2 regions of the Pseudomonas sp. E315 genome follow, and region 2 is predicted to be linked to the other one. Evidence: predicted binding sites of a transcription regulator. Region 2 holds the regulator's gene; the other holds the start of a gene.
The links. Region 2 encodes FliA, which starts transcription of late flagellar genes. Its sites were predicted from a motif close to CTAAAGTTTNNNNNNNNNNNGCCGNTAA; they were not measured.

Region 1 (11,616 bases), on a different contig from region 2:
CGAAAGGGACCAGCCAAACAGGCCATTGGCGTTTGGTCACGGCTGTCAGCAGTTTTTCATTGGAGGCAGTCGGTGGGCGAACCCCGTGACGACTGACCTGAACGACTTTATCCAGCACGTAGCCATCGCTGCTCGGGTTTTGTGCAAAAGCCGTCGGGCTGAGCGCGCAGGCCAGCAGCAGGCTGGTAAGGAGGTGGGGGAGGGTGACCACAGATCGCTTCATCGTTCTTCCTTAAATGACAATGTGCAAAGCAACATCGTGCGTGTGCTTGCCAGACAGAATTTGCGCAGAGTCTAGTTGCTGAATTTGACAGTTTTGGTTTTTCAATGCGGGCGCATGCAGATTAATGAGGTTTGAATCTCTATTACTTTGCCGGTGCTTGAAATCGCGAACGGGTGGTGCGTATTTTGTACGGGTCGCCGTTCGCGGCTCGCATAAAACAACAAGGAACGCGTCATGACGACCGATGGCCAGGGCTCACTCGTACAGCGACTAGCCGGTATTGATGAAATTGAATGTGTGACGCCCGATTTGAATGGCGTGCCGCGCGGCAAAGTGATGACCGCCGAGGGTTTTTTAGAGGGTCGTCGGTTGCAGATGGCGCGGGGTGTATTGCTGCAATGCATCATGGGCGGTTACCCGGAGTCGCGTTTCTACGGCAGTGATGATGGCGATTTAGCGTTGGTGCCAGACCCTGCCCATATTCATCGCCTGCCCTGGAGTGAAGCGCCACGGGCGCTGGCTATTTGCGATGCCGATGAGTTGGCGGGTCAAAGCTCTCGTTTGTCGACACGTGGCCAACTCAAAACAGTGATTGCTCGTTACGCCGCTCATGGGCTCGCGCCGGTGGTAGCGACTGAGCTTGAGTTTTTTGTGTTTGCGCCCAATACCGATCCTACTCAGCCGTTTCGACCGCCCGTAGGTGTGGACGGTCGTCGTGAAGATGGCTTCTCGGCGTTCAGCATCAGCTCCAACAACGGGCTGCGACCATTCTTTAGTGAGGTGTATGCCTGCATGGCCGCGTTAGGCCTGCCGCGTGACACCTTTATGCACGAAATGGGCGTCAGCCAATTTGAGATCAACCTGCTGCATGGTGATCCGTTGCTGCTGGCCGACCAGGCCTTCTTGTTTAAACACCTACTTAAAGAAGTGGCCCTTAAACATGGCTTGACAGTCGTGTGCATGGCCAAACCGTTGGCGCACACGGCAGGTAGCTCGATGCACATCCACCAAAGCGTGGTTGAGCTGGGCACGGGCCGCAACGTGTTCAGCGACGAGGCGGGGCAGCCAACCGCTACGTTCCGTCACTTTATCGGCGGGCAGCAGGCAGGCATGGCCGACTTTACGGCCCTGTTTGCGCCTAACGTGAACTCCTTTCAGCGTCTGTGCCATCCGTATGCTTCGCCGAACAATGCCTGTTGGTCGCACGATAACCGGGCTGCAGGCTTGCGCATCCCGGCCAGTTCGCCAGTGGCGCGACGTGTCGAAAACCGCCTGCCAGGTGCCGATGCCAACCCGTATCTGGCTATTGCTGCCAGCCTGGCAGCAGGTTTGCATGGCATCGAGCATCAGTTGGAACCTACTGCTGCGATTCAAGGTGAATTCCAAGTGCCAGAAGCGTTGTCATTGCCTTGTACCTTACATGCCGCCCTTGAGCGTCTAAAACGCAGTCACTTGGCAATGGAACTGTTCGGCAAGGAGTTCATCGAAGGTTACATTGCGTCCAAGACCCTGGAACTCACCAGTTTCTATGACGAAATAACGCCCTGGGAACGTCGAGTGTTGGCGGCTCAGGCTTAATCGTTTCGACCTCGGTCTATTGGCTGAGCGTTTGAACCTGTGACGGTCGGGTATGTGCCCGACTGTCTGCACGAGGAGCCGCACGGGAAGCCAATGCGCCAAATCTGGAAGTCTTTTCGAGCCTTGTATTTCGCCTCGCTGATGATGTTGATCGGCTCAGGCCTTTTGAGTACCTACCTTGCCCTGCGTTTGGCGGCCGACAATGTCGATGGCCTGTGGATTGGTGCCTTGATGGCCGCCAACTATTTTGGCCTGGTGCTGGGCGGCAAAATTGGCCACCGACTGATTGCCAGAGTCGGGCACATTCGGGCTTATGCCACTTGTGCGGGTATCGTCGGCGCGGCGGTGCTGTGTCATGGTCTAACTGACTGGTTGCCCGCGTGGTTGCTGCTGCGATTGATTGTCGGCTTGGGGATGATGTGCCAGTACATGGTCATCGAAAGTTGGCTCAATGAGCAGGCAGATGCCAAACAGCGTGGTGTGGTGTTCAGCCTGTACATGATTGCTTCGTACTTGGGGCTGGTGCTGGGTCAACTGATTTTGGTCATTCACCCTGCACTCGGCCCAGAGTTGCTGATGCTGGTGGCGTTGTGTTTTGCCTTGTGTCTGGTGCCAGTGGCCATGACTCGGCGTATTCACCCGGCGCCTTTGCGCCCTGCACCGATGGATCCAAAGTTTTTTATCAAGCGCGTCCCGCAATCGCTGGTGGCAGTGCTGGGAGCAGGCTTGTTGGTGGGCTCGTTTTATGGCTTGGCGCCGCTTTATGCCTCTCAGCAAGGGCTTTCGACGGAGCTGGTTGGTTTGTACATGGGCTGCTGCATTTTCGCTGGCTTGCTGGCACAGTGGCCGCTGGGCTGGCTGTCGGATCGGTATGACCGTCCGCTGCTGATTCGTATTTTCGCGCTGATGATGGCAGTGGTTTCATTGCCACTGGCAATCTTGCCTTCGGTGCCGCTCGAAGTGCTGTTTGTGGCGGGCTGTCTGAGTGCTTTGCTGCAGTTTTGCATCTACCCGTTGGCGGTGGCATTTGCCAATGACCACATTGAAGCAGAGCGCCGAGTCTCACTGACGGCCATGCTGTTAGTGACCTACGGAGTAGGTGCCAGCATCGGGCCGCTGGTGGCCGGGGTGTTGATGAAGGTGTTGGGCAGTCAAATGCTTTACGCGTTTTTCAGTCTGGCCAGTGTGGTGCTGGTGTGGCGTATTCGACCCAATGCGGTCACCAACTTGCATCAGGTCGACGATGCACCGCTGCATCACGTGGCAATGCCGGACAGCATGTCCAGCTCGCCGCTGGTGGCTGCGCTTGACCCCAGGGTTGATGAGCAAGTGGTGCAGGATCAGATGCAAGCCAGTGTGGAGCCCGACCCTGAAGTGGTGGATACCGACGCTGAAACCAAACCTCTGTAACGACTGGCGCAGGCTGCGATTGGATCGCGGCCTGCGCTACCGTTTACAGGTCAATAATCGTCGTCTTTGTCGAAGCGTCGTGCGTCACGTTGCAGTTGATACACAAAACGTTCGACCTGGCGTTGCACAGCACCGCTCATGTTGTGAAAACGCATGCCTGCAAAGGTGATGTTGAGCCGCTCTTCAAAGTGCAAATAACGTAGCTCAACAGGCGTGATCATGGCGCCAAAGGGCAGGGCAGCGCCAAAGCGCTCATAGACTTGGCCCAATTGCAGGCGTTCGCTGATATCACCCTCAAAGCGCAATTTGCAGCCTGTGGCAGACACATCCAGCAGCTTGCCTCTGACGGGGGACTTGATTTTGTCACCGTCTACTTCTACATCTACCAGTTGCGCCAACTTGAGTGCGGCGCGAAAGGCGTTTCGACGCTGGTGATACACCACTTCGCTCGGCAAGGCGCCGTGATAGCTACGGTGGCCATCTTTTTCTTCAATGGTTAGTTGAGTGCTGCATTCCCAGGCAATGCGTACACCGTCATGAAAGCCTTCAATACGAAAAGGCTCGCCAGCTTCAAGAAAGCGCTCTCCATCGCGGGGGATCATTTCGTCAAAGGCGAGCATATTGCTCTCGCGGTCTACTTCAACCAAATAGCTCTGGAAGCGTTGACTGCGTTCATGGAAGGTGATGATCAGCGGGTCATGGCTCTCTTTTAGCATCCGCAAGGTGGCGGAAATTTCCAAGGCGGAGGTGAATACCTTTGGAGGCTGCGGAGCATCTTCGGCAGTGGACACAGTTCATCAATCTCCAGACAAATTACAACAACACGCAAAGGCGGCATTTTGCCAGTATGCGGCATGTCTTGATAGTGCGAGCGCTTAGCGTCAAGCCTGGCTGAAGGCGCGAGGTTTGTTGAGCATCGCGGTTGAACCACGAGCGTCATACAACGTCGGGACTTCACCGCCATGAAGGATGCGCAGTTGATTGGCGGTAATCGCCTGTTGGGTCTGGATCGACTGACCATTCAGCGCGTTGGCTGCCTGGCATTGAGCGAGTAGTTGGTTCAGCACTTCACTTTGGGTGAGCAGTTGTTCGCCCAGGCTGGAGTGGCTGGCGAGCTGTTCAAGGCCGCTACGATTGGTTGGCAAGCCGAGGGCTGCCAGTATTTCGCTGCGTTTGCGGCCATGCTGCTCAAGCAAAATGATCAACGATTGTTTGCGCGCCAGAATGTTCTCCAGCACTAACATGTCGCGCCCTTGAAGGGCGACGGTTTCGTCCTGCAACAAACCGAGCAAGTGCTCAGCAGGTGCAAGATCGTCATTGATCAGTTGCAATAAAGTAGTGTCGTGCATGGCTGGCTCTGGGGGTTAAGCGTCCAAAAGCCTGGCACTGGCCGAGGCCTAGCGCTGGGCTTCCAAGTTAAGCAGTTTGCTGGCGACCCGGTTGCTGTCGACTTGGTAACTGCCATCGGCAATAGCTTGTTTCAGTTCGGCTACGCGGCCTTTGTCAACGATGGGTTGATCGCTCAACGAGTCGCTGATTTTTTTCAGTTGTTGAGCTTCGCTGCTCAGGTGTACAGATTCCCCGCTCGGGGCGCTGACACTGTTTTGCTCAGCCGATTTTGCAGGGGCCGCTTGCGTGGCGCTGCCTGCTTCCTGGCTTGCATTGCTGCGTGTGCTGCCAGTTAAAGGCGCAGTGCTATTAAGGCGACTGAAGTCGATGACCATAACGAAAAACCTCTGGGTATTTGGACGCTTGCCATGTTTTCGGCCATACCCGGAAAAACTTTAGGCTCGTTTAATCACAGGTTGATACAAATCGGCACTGATCTGCGTCAAGCGACAGTGTAGGAAAGTTAAGAGGTCTATGCCAACTGTCCTACAAGGCCACCTCAACTTGGCCGGGGCCTGTAATGCGCGCTTTGATTACCCGTTTTGAATTAAGGTTCTTGACTCGAATCTGCTCGCTCAAACCACCGTCGGACAAGGCTTCGCCGGGCATCTTGACACTTAGTGTGCCGCTGCGAGCGTTGATAACCACCTGATCGCCTTTGCGCACGGCGGCGGCTTGTTCCAAATGAGTGAGCGTCAACACTTGGTCACTGACCACTGGTCGCACAAGCTTCTGGCCTACTGCCAGCTCGGTGGCGGTCAAATAACCTTGATTAATCAGGCTGATATCGCGCTCACGCAGCGTTACATCGTCGTAACCAATCACGGTGCCGCGCTTGAGAGGGTGCGTCAGAGTGACCACATCTCGGAATAACTTGACCTGTGCCGGTACGAAGATGGTCCAAGGCGCGCTACCCTCACACCGTACCCTTACGGTGACGCGGCCTAAAGGCTGAGCTGGGCTTTCAAGGGTGGCTGTCAATTCCTTGTCGCAATGAGCCAGACGCAGACGTGGATCGAGGTTGTTGACTTGGATCTGATAACGCCCTTCCGTTTGGCTGGTGGCAAGGTAGTCTTCGACAGTGAATTCAAGAAAGCCTTGGGTCACGCCGATAAGCTGATCAGGAGAGGTAAAAGCGTCAGCCGAGGCCGGTGCGCCAACGCTGAACAGACAGCCAATCGCAAGGACGCCAAGACAATGGCGGCGCAGTGTCTGAACAATCGGTCTATGGCAGAAATTTGTCGTTTTCGCGTTCATACCGAATAAATAGCAAGGCCCGTGCCGTTTCGCGGGCAATGTGCGTCGCAACTTAAAGTTTTTCAGAGGAAGCCGAGTATGGCTGGGGTAATGGATTCGGTTAACCAGCGCACTCAACTGGTCGGGCAAAACCGCCTTGAACTGTTGTTGTTTCGTCTGGATGGGCCACAGCTTTATGGGATTAACGTGTTCAAAGTCCGGGAAGTGCTGCAATGCCCCAAGCTGACGTTGATGCCAAAATCCAATCCGGTCGTGTGTGGTGTCGCCAGCATTCGCGGTGCGACCATCCCGATTCTCGACCTGGCGATGGCCACTGGCGCGGGCGCACTGAAAGATCAGAGCAACCCGTTTGTGATCATCACCGAGTACAACACTAAAACTCAGGGCTTTTTGGTTCGCTCGGTCGAGCGTATCGTCAACATGAACTGGGAAGAAATTCATCCGCCGCCCAAGGGGACTGGGCGTGACCATTACCTGACAGCCGTGACGCGGCTGGATAATCAACTGGTCGAAATCATCGATGTCGAAAAGATTTTGGCTGAGGTGTCGCCGTCTTCGGAAAGTATTTCCCACGGTGTGGTGGATATCGAAACCCAAAACAAGGCAGTGTCTTTGCGGGTGCTGACAGTCGACGATTCGTCGGTGGCCCGCAAGCAAGTGGCCCGCTGTCTGCAAACGGTTGGCGTTGAAGTGATATCGCTCAACGATGGCCGTCAAGCGCTGGAGTACCTGCGCAAAATGGTGGAGGAGGGCAAAGACCCGTCGCAAGAATTTCTGATGATGATCTCGGATATCGAGATGCCGGAAATGGACGGCTACACCCTCACTGCCGAGATCCGCAGCGATCCACGCATGAAAGATTTGCACATCATTCTGCATACTTCGTTGTCTGGGGTATTCAATCAGGCAATGGTCAAGAAAGTTGGCGCTAATGACTTCTTGGCAAAATTCCGTCCCGACGACTTGGCATCCCGAGTTGTCGATCGGATCAAAGCAGCAGACCTTAGCTAGGGGCTTAGCCCTTGGCGGTCAACACGATTTAAGAGGCAGGATCATTTGTCTACGGGTAATTTGGATTTTGAGCAGTTCCGGGTCTTCCTGGAAAAAGCCTGTGGCATTTTGCTAGGTGAGAACAAGCAGTACCTTGTTTCCAGCCGTCTGAACAAGCTGATGGAGCAGCAAGGTATCAAGTCTTTGGGTGAGCTGATTCAGCGCATTCAAAGCCAGCCGCGCAGTGGCCTGCGCGAGCAGGTGGTTGATGCAATGACCACCAACGAAACCCTGTGGTTTCGTGATACCTACCCCTTTGAAGTGCTGAAAAACAAAGTCCTGCCTGAGCAAATCAAGGCTAATCCGGGTCAACGTTTACGCATTTGGTCGGCAGCATGTTCTTCAGGGCAAGAACCTTATTCGCTGTCGATGGCTATCGATGAGTTTGAGCGCAGCAACATGGGGCAATTGAAGATGGGGGTGCAAATTGTCGCCACCGATCTGTCCGGGTTGATGCTAAATAATTGCAAAACCGGCGAGTACGACAGCCTGGCCATTGGCCGCGGCCTGTCGCCGGAGCGCTTGCAGCGTTACTTCGACCCGAAAGGGCCAGGCCGTTGGGTGATCAAGGCGCCGATCAAGAACCGCGTTGAGTTTCGCTCCTTCAACCTGCTGGACAGCTACGCCGGGTTGGGCAAGTTCGACATCGTGTTCTGCCGTAACGTACTGATCTATTTCTCTGCTGAAGTGAAAAAAGACATCCTGCTGCGTATTCACAGCACCTTGAAGCCTGGCGGTTACTTGTTTCTCGGCGCCTCGGAAGCGCTCAATGGTTTGCCGGATCATTACCAGATGGTTCAGTGCAGCCCCGGGATTATTTACCAAGCCAAGTAATAGATGGTGAGCAATACCCAAACGGGAGCCCTGCAAGGCTCCCGTTTTTTTTATGCTTTTGGCGGCGTAAAACACAGCATTCACTCCAAAAGCGGCAGAAAAGCGGCAGGCGGCGGAAAGCGATTGCCGCTTTTCTGGCATTGCAGCTGCCGGTCTGCCCGCAGAGCCTTGAAATACGGGCGCAGTAAAACTGGCACGGGGTTTGCTCTACTCAAGCCATGTAAAACCTGAGCCACATCCTCAGGTCAGCCCACAAAGGTTTCCCGACATGAGCATCAGCTTCGATAAAGCGCTCGGTATCCATGAGCAAGCCCTTGGCTTTCGCGCCCAGCGCGCTGAAGTCCTGGCGAACAATATCGCCAACGCCGACACCCCGAACTACAAGGCTCGGGATCTGGATTTTGCTTCTGTGCTCGCTGCCCAGAACGACAAAAATCAGAACGGCACCTTTGCTTTGAACAAGACCAACAGCCGCCATATCGAAGCCCAAGGCCTGAGCAATGGCGACGAATCGCTGATGTATCGCACGCCGATGCAGCCGTCAATCGACCAGAACACCGTGGATGCTCAATTGGAGCAATCAAACTACGCAGAGAATGCGGTCAACTTCCAGGCCAGCTTCACCCTGCTCAACAGCAAATTCAAAGGGCTGGTATCAGCCCTGCGCGGAGAGTAATTCATGTCTCTAGCCAGTGTTTTCAATATTGCCGGTAGCGGCATGAGTGCCCAGACCACTCGCCTGAACACCGTTGCCAGTAACATCGCCAACGCCGAAACAGTCTCTTCGAGCATTGATCAGACCTACCGCGCACGTCACCCGGTATTCGCCACCATGTTCCAGGGCGCGCAAAACGGTACTGGCGATTCGCTGTTCCAGAACCAGGACGCAGCAGGCCAAGGCGTCCAAGTACTCGGCGTGGTTGAAGATCAAAGCAACCTTGAGGCCCGTTACGAGCCTAACCATCCTTCTGCCGACGCCAAGGGCTATGTCTACTACCCCAACGTCAACGTGGTTGAAGAAATGGCCGACATGATTTCTGCCAGTCGTTCGTTCCAGACCAATGCCGAAATGATGAACACCGCCAAAACCATGATGCAGAAGGTACTGACCCTCGGTCAGTGATAAGGGGCAACGCAAATGAGTGTGACCGATTCCACCAGCAGCCTGACCCTTAATCAGGTACTTGCCAACTCTGCCCAGACTGCGACCACTGACAACAGTTTGGCGGCGGCGTCCAAGGCCGTTGCGGGCAGCAGCAATTCGCTGGGCAAAGATGCCTTCTTGCAATTGCTGGTCACCCAGTTGAAAAACCAAAACCCGCTGGACCCGCAAGACAACACGGCGTTCGTCGCCCAGTTGGCGCAGTTCAGCAGTTTGGAAGGCATTACCACGCTCAATGACTCGGTAAACGCCATCACGGGTGGACTGCAGTCCTCACAAGCGTTGCAAGCCTCGTCGTTGGTAGGGCGCTCGGTGATTGTGCAAACCAACGAAGCCTACGTCGATCCCGCCAGCGAGAAGCCATTCAATGGCACCGTCGTGGTGAACGATGCGGACTCCAAGCCGACCATCACCATTACCGATGCGGACGGCGAAGTGGTCAGAACCATCGAGATGGGCACCCAGAAAGCGGGCAACGCCGACTTCACTTGGGATGGCAAAAATGATGACGGTGAACTGTTGCCCAAAGGCAACTACACGTTCACAGCATCGAGCAAAACAGACACCACAACCACGGCACTTACCACCTACCTGCCGGCCACGGTTAACAGCGTGACACTGAGTAAAACCGGTGGCGAAATCATGCTCAATCTCGCAGGTCTGGGCAGCATTGCCATGTCCAAAGTCCAGACCATTGGCCTCTAAGCCGACTCATACGCCTCAAGGAGAGAAACATGTCTTTTAATATCGGCCTTAGCGGCCTCTATGCGGCTAGCAAACAACTCGACGTCACGGGCAACAACATCGCCAACGTCGCGACCAGTGGCTTCAAATCTTCGCGTGCCGAGTTCTCCGACATCTACTCGGCCAGCAAGCTGGGCATTGGCAGCAAGACCATCGGCAGTGGTGTGAACCTGGCCAGCGTCTCGCAGAACTTTGGCCAAGGTGCAATCAACAACACTGGCAACTTGCTGGACATGGGTATTCAGGGCAGTGGCTTCTTCGTACTGAGTGACAACGGCTCCCTGAGCTACACCCGTGCTGGCACGTTCAAGGCTGACAAAGACGGCTTTGTTACCAACACGGACGGCACTGCACGTTTGCAAGGCTATGGCGTGGACGCTAACGGCAAGATCATCAACGGTATCTTGACTGACCTGCGCATTGACACCTCGAACCTTGCGCCCAAGGCGACGGGCACTGTTAGCTCCGAGATCAACTTGAACTCGACGTCTGATGTCATTGATACCGCGAACGTGAAGTTCGACCCGAATGACACCTCCACGTACAGCAAAAAATTCAGCACCACCATCTATGACACCCAGGGCAATCCGCACCCGATGGACCAGTACATGGTGAAAACGGGTTCTAATACGTGGGACACCTACACCCTGATTGATGGTCGCAACCCTGACGGCAGCCCGGTGACAGGCACCGGCGCCAAAGACCCAGTGGCTTCGACCATGGTTTTTGACACGGCGGGTGCGTTGGAAAGCGTTACCACTCCAAACCCGGACCCAACTCAGCCTGACATCGTCAGCAGCACGTTGACAGTGACCGACTGGATGCCGGGCGCTACAGTCAACGGCGATTGGGTGTCCAACGGCGCGGCGGCCAAAGATGGTGGTATTTCCATCAGCATGGCCAAAACCACTCAATACAACACCGATACCTCACGTAATCCGCCGACTCAAGACGGCTACGCAACCGGTCAGATCAACAACCTGACCATCGACGGTTCGGGTGTGATGTTTGCTAACTTCAGCAACAACCAAAGCCGCGCAATTGGTCAGATATCTTTGGCCAGCTTCACTAACGAGCAAGGCTTGCAACCCGTAGGCGGCACTGCCTGGAAAGAAACCTTCGCTTCGGGTCAGGCGGGTTACGACGCACCTAAAATCGGCTCGTTGGGCGCCATCCAGTCCAACTCGCTGGAAGACTCCAACGTCAACCTGACCAGCGAGTTGGTTGACCTGATCAAGGCCCAGAGCAACTATCAGGCTAACGCTAAAACCATCTCGACTCAAAGCACCATCATGCAGACCATCATTCAGATGGCCTGATGCTGGTTCGCCAGTCGCGGTAAACAAAAAGCCCCTCTCGTGAGGGGCTTTTTGCATCTGTCAGATCTTGTTTGGTCAGCATGCAGGTGCAAGCAGGCAGTAACCTGTGAGCCATTGACGGGTAGGGTGAGGTCGCAGCCTCCATAAAATTACAGATCATGGGCCTCGCGACAGCACTGCACTGGTTCGGTGCGACTCAAGACGTATTTACGACGAACTCCCCTCCGAAAAAAACAAAACCCCCGCCAAACCCAACTGCTGCCAGGGTTTAACGGGGGTTTTTAGTCAGGCGGTTAATCCGCCAGACGGCTCAGCTTATTGGCAAGCTTCGCAATCTGGCTCGTCAATCGCGCAAGCCTTTGGTACGGGTGCAGGGCCGGCAGGCGCGGCGGCTACGTCTTCGCTGTGGTTACTACACAATTCTAAGGTTTTTCTTATTAGGATTTAGGTTGTTTCTTATATTGTGACTCTTGTTTGCTTTAAATATTTAATGTGTGTTCTCTGAATAAAATCCATTTCCAAATTATAGTTTTTCATAAAGATCAACTATATACGGCTGCATTGTAGGGGTGTTTATTTCAACACGGCACACTAGATGTTTAATGCTCCGGATGGAGGGGGTAGTGTTTTTTGTTTGTAAGAAGTTTCCA
Region 2 (11,616 bases):
AACAATGGCGTTAGCTCACGCCCGGCCAACGAGTAAATAGAGCCCAAGCAGACCAACGGCACGGCCAAGGTTAACCCCGCCACATCGAACAACAAGCATTCAAAGGGCTCAGCCGCCCATGCAGGACGACCGTCATCCAGTGCAGGCAAACGCCCGCCCGGTGCGGTAGGCAAATGCACCTCAACCAAAGGCTGCGCTAGAGCTTCTTCAACCGGACTCGCCACAGGCAAAACAGGAGGCAGCAACACGGGCGCTTGCAGCGGCATCAGCGCGGTCGGCAGCGCAGTCCCCGCGACAGGCAAGACCTGCGCATCGCGGATCTGCTCTTCGAGCACTGCGGCAGCAAAATCGTCCAGTGGTACCGCCAGTGGCTCAGGTGCAGGCAATACGGGCTCGACTTGCTCGGGCATAAGCTCGGCAGCCAGTACCTCTTCGGTGGCTTCTTGCAGCAAACCGTCGAGATAAGACTGCAACGCCAGTTGCGGGCGGGTGGGAATCGCTACCGTGTGCTTCATAAAGTGGCCCATCCACCTGCCTCGCTACAGTGACCTGTAGAGGTTATCGGCAGCACGACTTTGATACTTGAATGCACACCCACCTCAAACCACCTGCGGCGAAAGTTGGCGCGTCAGCAAATGCTTGAGCAACGCACGATACGCCATGACGCCTCGGCTTTTGGCGTCGAACTGTGAAGGTGTCAGCCCTGCGCGGCTGGCATCACGCAAGCGGGTATCGACCGGGATATAGCCCTGCCAAATGGTCTCGGGGTACATATCGCGTAACACGCGCAAGGTGCTCATTGACGCTTGGGTGCGACGGTCGAACAAGGTCGGCACGATGCTGAACGGCAGTTCTTGTTTGCGTGAGCGATTGATCATCGCCAAGGTATTGACCATGCGCTCCAAACCTTTAACGGCCAAATGCTCGGTTTGCACCGGAATCACCAACTGTTGACTGGCTGCCAATGCGTTGACCATCAGCACGCCGAGCAGCGGCGGGCTGTCGATAATGGCGTAATCGTAGTCTTGCCACAGTTGCGCCAAGCTGCGTGCAATCACCAGCCCCAGGCCGCTTTGGCCCGGCGACTGACGCTCTAACGTGGCCAACGCGGTGCTGGAGGGCAGCAGCGAAATATGTTCGTTACTGGTGGGCAATAACAGCTGACCCGGCAAACCTTCAGGCACTTGGCCTTTGTGCAGAAACAAGTCGTAGTTGCTGTGCTCAAGAGCATCGGGGTCGTAACCGAAGTAGCTGGTCATCGAACCATGCGGATCGAGGTCGACCACCACCACACGCTTGCCCGCCTCAGCCAGCAAGCCGGCTAGAGCGATGGAGGTGGTGGTTTTGCCTACGCCACCTTTTTGATTGGCTACTGCCCAAACTCTCATTCAGTTGTTCCTCCCGGCAGCGCACTGGCCTGCCGAGAATTGACGTTCACTTATAGGGCCGGCGACGGGGAATTGACGCTACTTCCGCGTACCAGTGGCTTTGTCACAGGCGGTGCAGTTTGTGTGCCAGCACGTTTCATGGCGGCGTCCGGGGTGGCATGGGCTGTGCCCGTGCCCGTTAAGCTGCGACGCACATCCAGATTGCGCGACACCACCAGCACCACGCGCCGATTGAGCGCTCGACCCTCTGGAGTCGCGTTATTGGCCACGGGCTGAAACTCACCGTAACCCACGGACGCCATACGCCCAGGACTCACGCCCTGCATGGCGAGCATTCGCACAATGCTGGCCGAACGTGCCGAGGACAACTCCCAGTTGGTGGGGTACTGCGCTGTGCGAATCGGTAAGTCATCGGTGAAGCCTTCGACGTGAATCGGGTTGTCGAAGGGTTTTAAAATCGCCGCTACTTTGTCGATGATGTTGAACGCCACATCGCTGGGCATGGCATCGCCACTGCCAAACAGCAAGCTGGAATTCAGTTCGATCTCGACCCACAACTCATTGCCGCGCACGGTGAGTTGATTGGAGGCGATCAAGTCACCAAACGCATTGGTGATGTCATCGGCGATGGTTTTAAGCGGGTCGTTGTTGATTTGCCCAATGCCAGCGTCAGTTTGATCGCTGTCCTTGACCAACGGTTCGGCGGGTTTGGTGGTCAAGGGGCGCTCATCACCAATCGGAATTGGCTTGAGGCTGCGATCGGCATCATTGAACACACCCACCAAGGCTTGGGAAATGACTTTGTACTTGCCTTCGTTAATCGACGAAATTGAGTACATCACCACGAAAAACGCGAACAACAGGGTGATGAAGTCCGCGTAGGACACCAACCAGCGTTCATGATTGACGTGCTCTTCAGCTTGGCGACGACGGCGACTCATAGCGAGAGTTCTCCATTAATCCATGAAGCCCTGAAGCTTGAGCTCAATGGAGCGCGGGTTCTCACCTTCGGCGATCGACAAAATGCCTTCGAGCAACATTTCGCGATAGCGTGACTGGCGCATGGCAATTGCTTTGAGCTTGCTGGCAATGGGCAACAGCACCAGGTTGGCACTGGCCACACCATAAATGGTCGCTACAAACGCCACGGCAATACCACTGCCCAACTGGCTTGGATCAGCCAGATTGCCCATCACATGGATCAAGCCCATCACCGCGCCAATGATGCCGATGGTCGGCGCGTAGCCGCCCATGCTTTCAAATACTTTGGCGGCGTCTATGTCGCGGCTTTCCTGGGTCATGAAATCAACCTCAAGAATGCTGCGAATGGCCTCAGGCTCGGCGCCATCGACTAGCAATTGCAAACCTTTGCGCGAATAGCTGTCCGGCTCTGCGTCCGCCACACCTTCGAGGCCGAGCAAGCCTTCCTTGCGTGCCGTCAGGCTCCAGTTGACGACACGATCAACGCCGCCCGCCAGATCAATACGCGGAGGGAAAAAGATCCAGCTGAGAATTTGCATTGCACGCTTGAACGCGCTCAGCGGTGACTGCAACAGCGCAGCCCCGACGGTGCCGCCAATCACGATCAATGCCGCAGGGCCATTGGCCAAAGCGCCCAAATGGCCGCCTTCTAAGTAGTTGCCACCAATAATGGCGACAAAGGCCATGATGATCCCGATAAGGCTGAGTACATCCATCAGTGACAGGCCTCGACCAAGTGCTTGCCAATTTCATCAAGGCTGTACACCGCATCCGCCAGATTGGCTTTAACGATTGCCATCGGCATGCCGTAGATGACGCAGCTGGCTTCGTCCTGCGCCCAGACGTTACTGCCGCCCTGCTTGAGCAGACGCGCACCTTCACGGCCATCCGCGCCCATGCCGGTTAACACCACCGCCAGAACTTTGTCGCCGTAGGATTTAGCTGCCGAACCAAAAGTGATGTCCACGCAGGGCTTGTAGTTCAGACGCTCGTCGCCCGGCAGGATGCGTACCGCGCCGCGACCATCGATCATCATCTGCTTGCCACCCGGCGCCAGCAGCGCCAGCCCCGGACGCAGAATGTCGCCGTCTTCAGCTTCTTTGACGCTGATGCGGCACAACTTGTCCAAGCGCTCGGCAAAGGCTTTGGTGAAGGCAGCCGGCATGTGTTGCACCAACACAATCGGCGCAGGGAAGTTGCCCGGCAATTGAGTCAGCACACGTTGCAGGGCCACAGGCCCGCCGGTTGAAGTACCAATGGCCACCAACTTGTAGGCCTTGCGCTTTGGCGCAGGCGACGTGGCTGCAGCAACGGGTGCGCTACGGCTGGCAATTGGCGTGGTGCGAGGAGCAGGCGGCGTTGGCGTGGCAAAACTGTTCGTAACAGGCGCTGCCACAGGCTGCGGCGCTGCTGGCGGCTGTGGCGCGCTGTAGCTGGAAACACGCCGATTGCTGCGCGAAATGCTGTGTACTTTTTCGCACAGTAATTGCTTGACCTTCTCGGGGTTACGCGAGATGTCTTCGAAGTTTTTCGGCAGAAAATCCACAGCCCCAGCGTCCAGTGCATCCAGCGTAACGCGAGCACCTTCGTGTGTGAGCGAGGAGAACATCAGCACGGGGGTCGGGCTGCGCTGCATGATGTGCCGCACTGCCGTGATGCCATCCATCATTGGCATCTCGTAGTCCATAGTGATCACGTCTGGCTTGAGCGCCAGCGCCTGATCAATGGCCTCCTTGCCGTTGGTAGCGGTGCCGATCACTTGAATCGTCGGATCAGACGATAGAATTTCCGTGAGACGGCGGCGGAAAAAGCCCGAATCGTCCACCACCAAAACCTTGACTACCATAAACACTCCGTTAGGCAGCGCGAGGCGCAACCGCCCCGCTCCACCAGAATCAAATACGCCGTGCGGCGTAGCGCTTGAGCATGCTCGGAACATCCAAAATCAAGGCAATACGGCCATCACCTGTAATGGTGGCTCCCGACATGCCCGGCGTGCCCTGAAGCATTTTGCCCAACGGTTTGATGACCACTTCTTCTTGACCAACCAACTGATCGACCACAAAGCCGATGCGCTGAGTGCCCACCGAAAGAATCACCACATGCCCTTCACGCTGTTCTTCATGGGCGGCAGACGCCACCAACCAGCGCTTGAGGTAGAACAAAGGCAGCGCTTTATCGCGCACGATCACCACTTCCTGACCGTCCACCACGTTGGTGCGCGACAGGTCGAGGTGGAAGATTTCGTTTACGTTGACCAGTGGGAACGCAAACGCCTGATTGCCCAGCATCACCATCAGCGTCGGCATGATCGCCAGTGTCAGCGGCACCTTGATCACGATCTTCGAGCCTTGGCCCAAGGTCGAGTAAATATTGAGCGAGCCATTGAGCTGGGCGATTTTGGTTTTCACCACGTCCATGCCCACACCACGACCCGACACGTCAGAAATCTCGGTTTTAGTCGAGAAGCCCGGCGCAAAAATCAGGTTGTAGCAGTCGGACTCGCTCAAGCGGTCAGCAGCGTCCTTGTCCATCAAGCCTTTTTTGACCGCGATGCCACGCAGCACATTCGCATCCATGCCCTTGCCGTCGTCAGAGATCGACAGCAGGATATGGTCGCCTTCTTGCTCAGCGGACAGAATGACGCGGCCGCAACGGGACTTACCGGCGGCTTCACGCTCTTCCGGGGTTTCGCACCCGTGGTCGACCGCGTTACGCACCAAGTGGACCAGCGGATCGGCCAAAGCCTCGACCAGGTTTTTGTCCAGGTCTGTTTCTTCGCCTACCAGTTCCAGGTTGATTTCTTTTTTCAGTTGACGCGCCAAGTCGCGAACCAAACGCGGGAAGCGACCAAAGACTTTCTTGATCGGCTGCATGCGGGTTTTCATCACCGCGGTTTGCAGATCTGCGGTCACCACGTCAAGGTTGGACACCGCCTTGGACATGGCCTCGTCGCTGCTGTTAAGCCCCAGACGCACCAAACGGTTACGCACCAACACCAACTCGCCCACCATGTTCATGATTTCGTCGAGGCGCGCAGTGTCAACCCGCACAGTGGTTTCGGCTTCGGAGGCGACCGGTTTGTCAGGGTGTGCAGCCGGTGCGCGGGCCGGGGCCGGACGCGGGGCTGCAGCTTCAGCCTTTTTCGCTACCGGAGTTGCTACAGCTGCCGGGGCTGCAGCGGCAGTTGCCGCAACCACCGGGCTTTCGGCAGAAAACTTGCCTTTGCCATGCAGCTCATCAAGCAGCGATTCGAATTCATGGTCGCTGATCAGCTCGCCCTTGCCAGCTGCGGGTGGGGTCGAAGCTTCTGGCGCAGAGGTGTCCAGCGCATCAGCGCTGAACGAGCCCTTGCCGTGCAACTGATCAAGCAAGGCTTCGAATTCGTCGTCTGTAATGTCATTGCTGGCCGCAGCGGCCGGGGCAGCTTCACTGACGGGGGCCGCTGAAGCCACAGCATCAGGTGCAAACTGGCCTTTGCCGTGCAATTGGTCGAGCAACGACTCAAACTCGGCATCGGTTATTTCGTCGCTACCCGTCGCCGCGACGGCTGCGGGCTGAACAGGTGCGGCCGCGGCTGCTTTGACCGCATTGAGCGAGTCCAGCAGCAGTTCAAATTCGTTATCGGTGATATCACCGCCTTCACTGGCAACAGGCGCCTGAGCAACTGGTTCAGGCGTTGGTTGTGCCACTTCAACCGGCTGAGCAGACGCAGGCTCGGCCAAGCGTGCCAGCGCTGCCAACAATTCAGGCGTCGCGGCCGTGATTGGGCTGCGCTCACGCACTTCGCTGAACATACCGTTTACAGCGTCCAGGGCTTCAAGGACCACGTCCATCAGCTCGGAGTCGACCCGTCGTTCACCCTTGCGCAGGATGTCGAACACGTTCTCGGCGATGTGACAGCACTCCACCAACTCATTGAGCTGGAGGAAGCCGGCGCCCCCTTTTACAGTGTGAAAACCGCGAAAAATTGCATTGAGCAAGTCAGCGTCATCTGGGCGGCTTTCAAGCTCGACCAGTTGTTCGGACAGTTGCTCTAGAATCTCGCCGGCTTCAACCAGGAAATCCTGAAGGATTTCTTCATCGGCGCCGAAGCTCATGTAGGTGCTCCTTGAAATAAGGTCTTTGAGCGTCGGGCAACACTGCCCGCACGCCTACTCGAAACCTAGAAACCTAAACTGGATAGCAAATCGTCTACATCGTCCTGACCGGACACGACGTCATCACGCTTATCGGCATGAATCTGCGGACCTTCACCCTGAGTCAGGTTTTTTTGCGGATTATTTTCAGCGAGCAGTGCATCACGGTCATGTTCGATCCCCGCAAAGCGGTCGACCTGGCTGGCCATGAGCACGAGTTTAAGCAAGTTACCTTCGACTTCGGTCACCAACTGCGTCACGCGTTTGATGACTTGGCCGGTAAGGTCCTGGTAATCCTGAGCCAACAGGATGTCGTTCAGATTACTGGCCACAATGTGGCTTTCTTCTTCGCTACGTGTCAGAAAACCGTCAACACGCCTCGCTAACTCGCGAAACTCTTCAGCACTGATTTCGCGGCGCATAAAACGCCCCCAATCAGCACTCAATGCTTTAGCCTCGGCCCCCAAACTGTTGACGATGGGCGTGCTGCTTTCCACCAAATCCATCGTCCTGTTAGCGGCCGCTTCCGTAAGGCGCACAACATAAGACAAACGTTCGGTCGCATCCGTGATCTGGGACACTTCTTCGGCTTGCGGCGTGCTCGGATCGATATGGAAATTGACGATTGCGCTGTGCAACTCACGCGTCAATTTGCCCACTTCCCGATACAAACCGCGATCGCGGGTTTGGTTCAGTTCGTGAATCAGTTGCACTGCATCGCCGAACTGGCCTTTTTCAAGGCTTTCGACCAATTCGTGAGCATGTTTCTTCAGGGTCGACTCAAAGTCTCCCTGGTTTGATTCTTTATGCTCCATAGCACCCCCGTGACGAATCGATCAGCCGATGCGCTCAAAGATCTTTTCGATCTTTTCTTTGAGTGCCAAGGCAGTAAACGGTTTGACGACATAACCGTTAACCCCGGCTTGAGCCGCTTCGATGATCTGCTCGCGCTTGGCTTCAGCCGTCACCATCAGCACGGGCAAGTGCTTGAGTTTTTCGTCGGCACGCACGTGGCGCAGCAGGTCAATACCGGTCATGCCCGGCATGTTCCAGTCAGTCACCAGAAAGTCGATATGCCCCTGATTGAGGATCGGCAACGCTGTTGTGCCGTCATCTGCTTCCACCGTGTTGGTGAACCCAAGGTCACGCAGCAGGTTTTTAATGATCCGCCGCATCGTTGAGAAATCATCAACGATGAGGATTTTCATGTTCTTGTCCAATTCGACCTCCAAGCAGTCTTAAACGCGCTCAGCACCTGGGCGCGCCATTCAATCAATTCGGTATACATGCCACGTTAAAACCCGTAGGAGCGAGCGTGCTCGCGATGCAGGCGACACGGCGTATCAATCAACACGCATCGACTTTCATCGCGAGCACGCTCGCTCCTACATAAATTCAAAACCTACCGGTATCAGCGTGCTCGCCATTCCGCCAAACGCCCGCGCAAACGCGCCGCACATTGGCTATGCAACTGGCTGACTCGCGATTCGCTGACACCCAGAACCTCACCGATTTCTTTGAGGTTCAGCTCTTCGTCGTAGTACAGCGCCAATACCAGTCGCTCACGCTCCGGCAAATTGGCGATCGCCTCAGCCAATGCGGCCTGAAAGCGCTCGTCTTCCAGGTCTCGCGAAGGCTCAAGGTGAGCGCTGGCGCCGTCCTCGTGCAGCCCTTCATGCTCGCCGTCCTGTAACAGGTCGTCGAAACTGAACAGGCGGCTGCCCAGGGTGTCATTCAAAATCGCGTAATAATCATCAAGGCTTAACTGGAGTTCGGCCGCAACCTCGTGATCTTTAGCGTCACAACCGGTTTTTGCTTCAATTGCCCTGATTGCATCACTGACCATGCGGGTATTGCGGTGTACCGAGCGTGGGGCCCAGTCGCCCTTTCGCACTTCATCAAGCATCGCGCCACGGATACGAATACCCGCGTACGTCTCGAAACTCGCGCCTTTGGTTGCGTCGTACTTGGTGGACACTTCAAGCAGGCCGATCATGCCCGCCTGGATCAAGTCTTCGACTTGCACGCTGGCTGGCAAACGCGCCAACAAGTGGTAGGCAATACGCTTGACCAAAGGGGCGTAACGTTCGATCAGCTCATATTGGCTGTCACGCGACGACTTGCTGTACATGCGATAGCCACTGGCTGTCATAAGACCGGTCCCGCACTCGTTTGCTGCACCAGTCGCTCAACAAAGAACTCCAAGTGCCCGCGTGGGTTGGCAGGCAAAGGCCAAGTGTCAACTTTTTGGGCAATTGCCTTGAAGGCCAGCGCGCATTTGGAGCGAGGGAAGGCTTCGTAAACAGCGCGCTGTTTTTGAACGGCTTTGCGTACACATTCGTCGTAAGGCACTGCACCGACATATTGCAGGGCCACATCCAAAAAGCGGTCCGTCACCTTGGTCAGCTTGGCAAACAGGTTGCGGCCTTCCTGCGGGCTTTGCGCCATGTTTGCCAACACACGGAAGCGGTTCATGCCGTAGTCACGGTTGAGCAGTTTGATCAGCGCATAAGCATCGGTAATGGAGGTCGGTTCGTCACACACCACCAGCAACACTTCTTGGGCGGCGCGCACAAAACTCACCACTGAATCACCAATCCCGGCAGCGGTGTCAATCACCAGCACGTCCAGGTTGTCGCCGATGTCACTAAAGGCCTGAACCAGACCGGCGTGCTGCGCCGAACTCAGGTGCACCATGCTCTGAGTGCCCGAAGCCGCCGGCACGATACGAATACCGCCGGGGCCTTGCAGCAACACATCGCGCAGCTCGCAACGGCCCTCAACCACGTCGGCCAGGGTAAATTTTGGGGTCAGTCCCAGCAAGACGTCGACGTTAGCCAACCCAAGGTCAGCGTCCAGCAACATGACTCGTCTGCCCAGCTCGGCAAGAGCCAGCGACAAGTTGACTGAAACGTTAGTTTTACCGACGCCACCCTTGCCGCCGGTCACTGCGATCACCTGTACGGGATGCATGCTGCCCATGATCTTTCTTTACCTTGTCTTACTTAGACGCGGCTACAGAGGTTGGCTGCGCGTTCCGCACTGGAACAAAACCTTGCAGGCCATCAATGTAGGTACATTGCAACGTAATCATTACTCGCTCAGCCGACTCGTTTGGAGGGGCTGTGATAAATATCAGCAAACATATCGGCCATAGCTTCTTCGCTTGGCTCTTCCTGCATTTGCACACTGACCGCACGGCTCACCAATTGGTGACGACGCGGCAAGTGAAGATCATCCGGGATACGCGGGCCGTCGGTCAGGTAGGCCACCGGCAGCTCATGACTGATCGCCAAACTCAGCACTTCACCCAGGCTGGCGGTTTCATCCAGTTTTGTCAGAATGCAACCGGCCAACCCACACCGTTTGTAGCTGTGATATGCAGCCGTTAACACCTGCTTTTGGCTGGTGGTGGCCAATACCAAATAGTTCTTGGCTTTAATACCGCGCCCGGCAAGGCTTTCGAGTTGCAGACGCAACGCCGGGTCGCTGGCTTGCAAGCCCGCCGTGTCAACCAGCACCACACGCTTGCGCACCAACGGCTCAAGGGTTTGGCCCAAAGACTGACCCGGCGCGACGTGAGTCACCGGCACATTCAAGATGCGGCCCAACGTTTTGAGCTGCTCCTGCGCGCCAATCCGATAGCTGTCCATGCTCACCAAGGCGATATTCTGCGCGCCGTATTTGAGCACGTAACGCGCGGCCAGCTTGGCCAGCGTGGTGGTCTTGCCCATACCCGCCGGGCCGACCATCGCAATGACGCCGCCCTCTTCCAGCGGTTCAAGTTCCGGGGTGGCAATCATTCGCGCCAAATGCGCCAACAACATGCGCCAGGCTTGACGCGGCTCTTCAATTTCGGCGACTTGCTCAAGCAAGTCACGAGACAGCGGCCCCGACAACCCAATGCGCTGCAAGCGGCGCCACAAGTTAGCTTGTGCAGGCTTGCTGCCTTGTAGCTGATTCCAGGCCAGCGACCCCAACTGAACCTCTAGCAACTCACGCAAGCCATTGAGCTCAAAGCGCATGGTGTCAAAAGCGCGCTGATCCATCGACGGTGCAACGCTGGGCGCTGGGCGCGGCGGTTCTTCAAAGGTTGGCTCAATCAACGGCTCGGCGGCGGTCAGCGGCAAGCCGGCAAACAGCTGGCGACTGACTTCAGCATCGCCTTCACCGCGCAGGCTCAGCTCGGCCTGAGCCGAAACAATGCGCGATTGGGTCTTGCGCAGCTCTTCTTCAAGTTCAATGTTTGGCACACGCGGGGCCAGCGCGGACAGTTTGTAGTCCAGCGCAGCCGTCAATTCAACACCGCCTGCAATGCGGCGGTTACCAATAATGGCGGCATCAGCCCCCAGCTCATCACGAACCAGTTTCATGGCCTGACGCATATCGGCGGCAAAAAAACGCTTCACTTGCATAAACCAAACCTCAGCCGTTAGGGCCTACTGTCGCAACGATGGTGACTTGTTTGTTATCAGGTATTTCCTGGTACGCCAGCACATGCAGGTTTGGCACCGCCAAGCGTCCAAACCGCGAAAGCATCGCGCGTACCGGGCCGGCTACCAACAAGATCACCGGATTGCCTTGCATTTCTTGACGTTGGGCCGCGTCGATCAGCGAACGTTGTAGCTTTTCAGCCATGCTCGGCTCCAGCAGAACGCCCTCTTCCTGACCTTGTCCTGCCTTCTGCAGACTATTGAGCAAAATCTGTTCCAACCTTGGCTCCAGCGTGATAACTGGCAGCTCAGACTCAACGCCTACAATGCTTTGCACGATTGCACGCGAGAGCCCGACCCGCACCGCGGCAACCAAAGCGGCAGTATCTTGACTCTTGTGAGCATTGTTGGCGACGGCTTCGGCAATACTACGAATGTCGCGTACTGGCACCTGCTCGGCCAACAACGCTTGCAACACTTTCAGCAGTTGCGACAACGTCAACACACCCGGCACCAACTCTTCAGCCAACTTGGGCGAAGCCTTGGCCAGCAATTGCATCAATTGCTGCACTTCTTCATGACCAATCAGCTCATGGGAGTGTTTGTACAAAATCTGGTTCAAGTGAGTGGCTACCACAGTGCTGGCATCCACCACGGTATAGCCCAAGGATTGCG

Region 1: the regulator FliA is predicted to act here: its motif matches at 4,972-4,999, upstream of flgM (flagellar biosynthesis anti-sigma factor FlgM).

The regions. Positions count from the first base shown of each region.
Region 1 is NZ_JBUZPJ010000022.1:13,143-24,758, reverse strand. It holds gene ACZRJQ_RS21310 (histidine-type phosphatase) at 1-223, opposite strand, end outside; gene ACZRJQ_RS21305 (glutamine synthetase family protein) at 560-1,801, shown strand; gene ACZRJQ_RS21300 (MFS transporter) at 1,895-3,211, shown strand; gene ACZRJQ_RS21295 (flagellar brake protein) at 3,262-4,002, opposite strand; gene ACZRJQ_RS21290 (flagella synthesis protein FlgN) at 4,093-4,560, opposite strand; gene flgM (flagellar biosynthesis anti-sigma factor FlgM) at 4,609-4,935, opposite strand; gene flgA (flagellar basal body P-ring formation chaperone FlgA) at 5,087-5,857, opposite strand; gene ACZRJQ_RS21275 (chemotaxis protein CheV) at 5,936-6,868, shown strand; gene cheR (protein-glutamate O-methyltransferase CheR) at 6,914-7,741, shown strand; gene flgB (flagellar basal body rod protein FlgB) at 8,010-8,417, shown strand; gene flgC (flagellar basal body rod protein FlgC) at 8,421-8,864, shown strand; gene flgD (flagellar hook assembly protein FlgD) at 8,880-9,608, shown strand; gene flgE (flagellar hook protein FlgE) at 9,638-10,966, shown strand.
Region 2 is NZ_JBUZPJ010000001.1:90,924-102,539, reverse strand. It holds gene ACZRJQ_RS00505 (CheW domain-containing protein) at 1-515, opposite strand, end outside; gene ACZRJQ_RS00500 (ParA family protein) at 600-1,388, opposite strand; gene motD (flagellar motor protein MotD) at 1,439-2,329, opposite strand; gene ACZRJQ_RS00490 (flagellar motor protein) at 2,345-3,085, opposite strand; gene ACZRJQ_RS00485 (protein-glutamate methylesterase/protein-glutamine glutaminase) at 3,085-4,215, opposite strand; gene ACZRJQ_RS00480 (chemotaxis protein CheA) at 4,265-6,469, opposite strand; gene ACZRJQ_RS00475 (protein phosphatase CheZ) at 6,535-7,323, opposite strand; gene ACZRJQ_RS00470 (chemotaxis response regulator CheY) at 7,345-7,716, opposite strand; gene fliA (RNA polymerase sigma factor FliA) at 7,920-8,660, opposite strand; gene fleN (flagellar synthesis regulator FleN) at 8,657-9,490, opposite strand; gene flhF (flagellar biosynthesis protein FlhF) at 9,610-10,923, opposite strand; gene flhA (flagellar biosynthesis protein FlhA) at 10,934-11,616, opposite strand, start outside.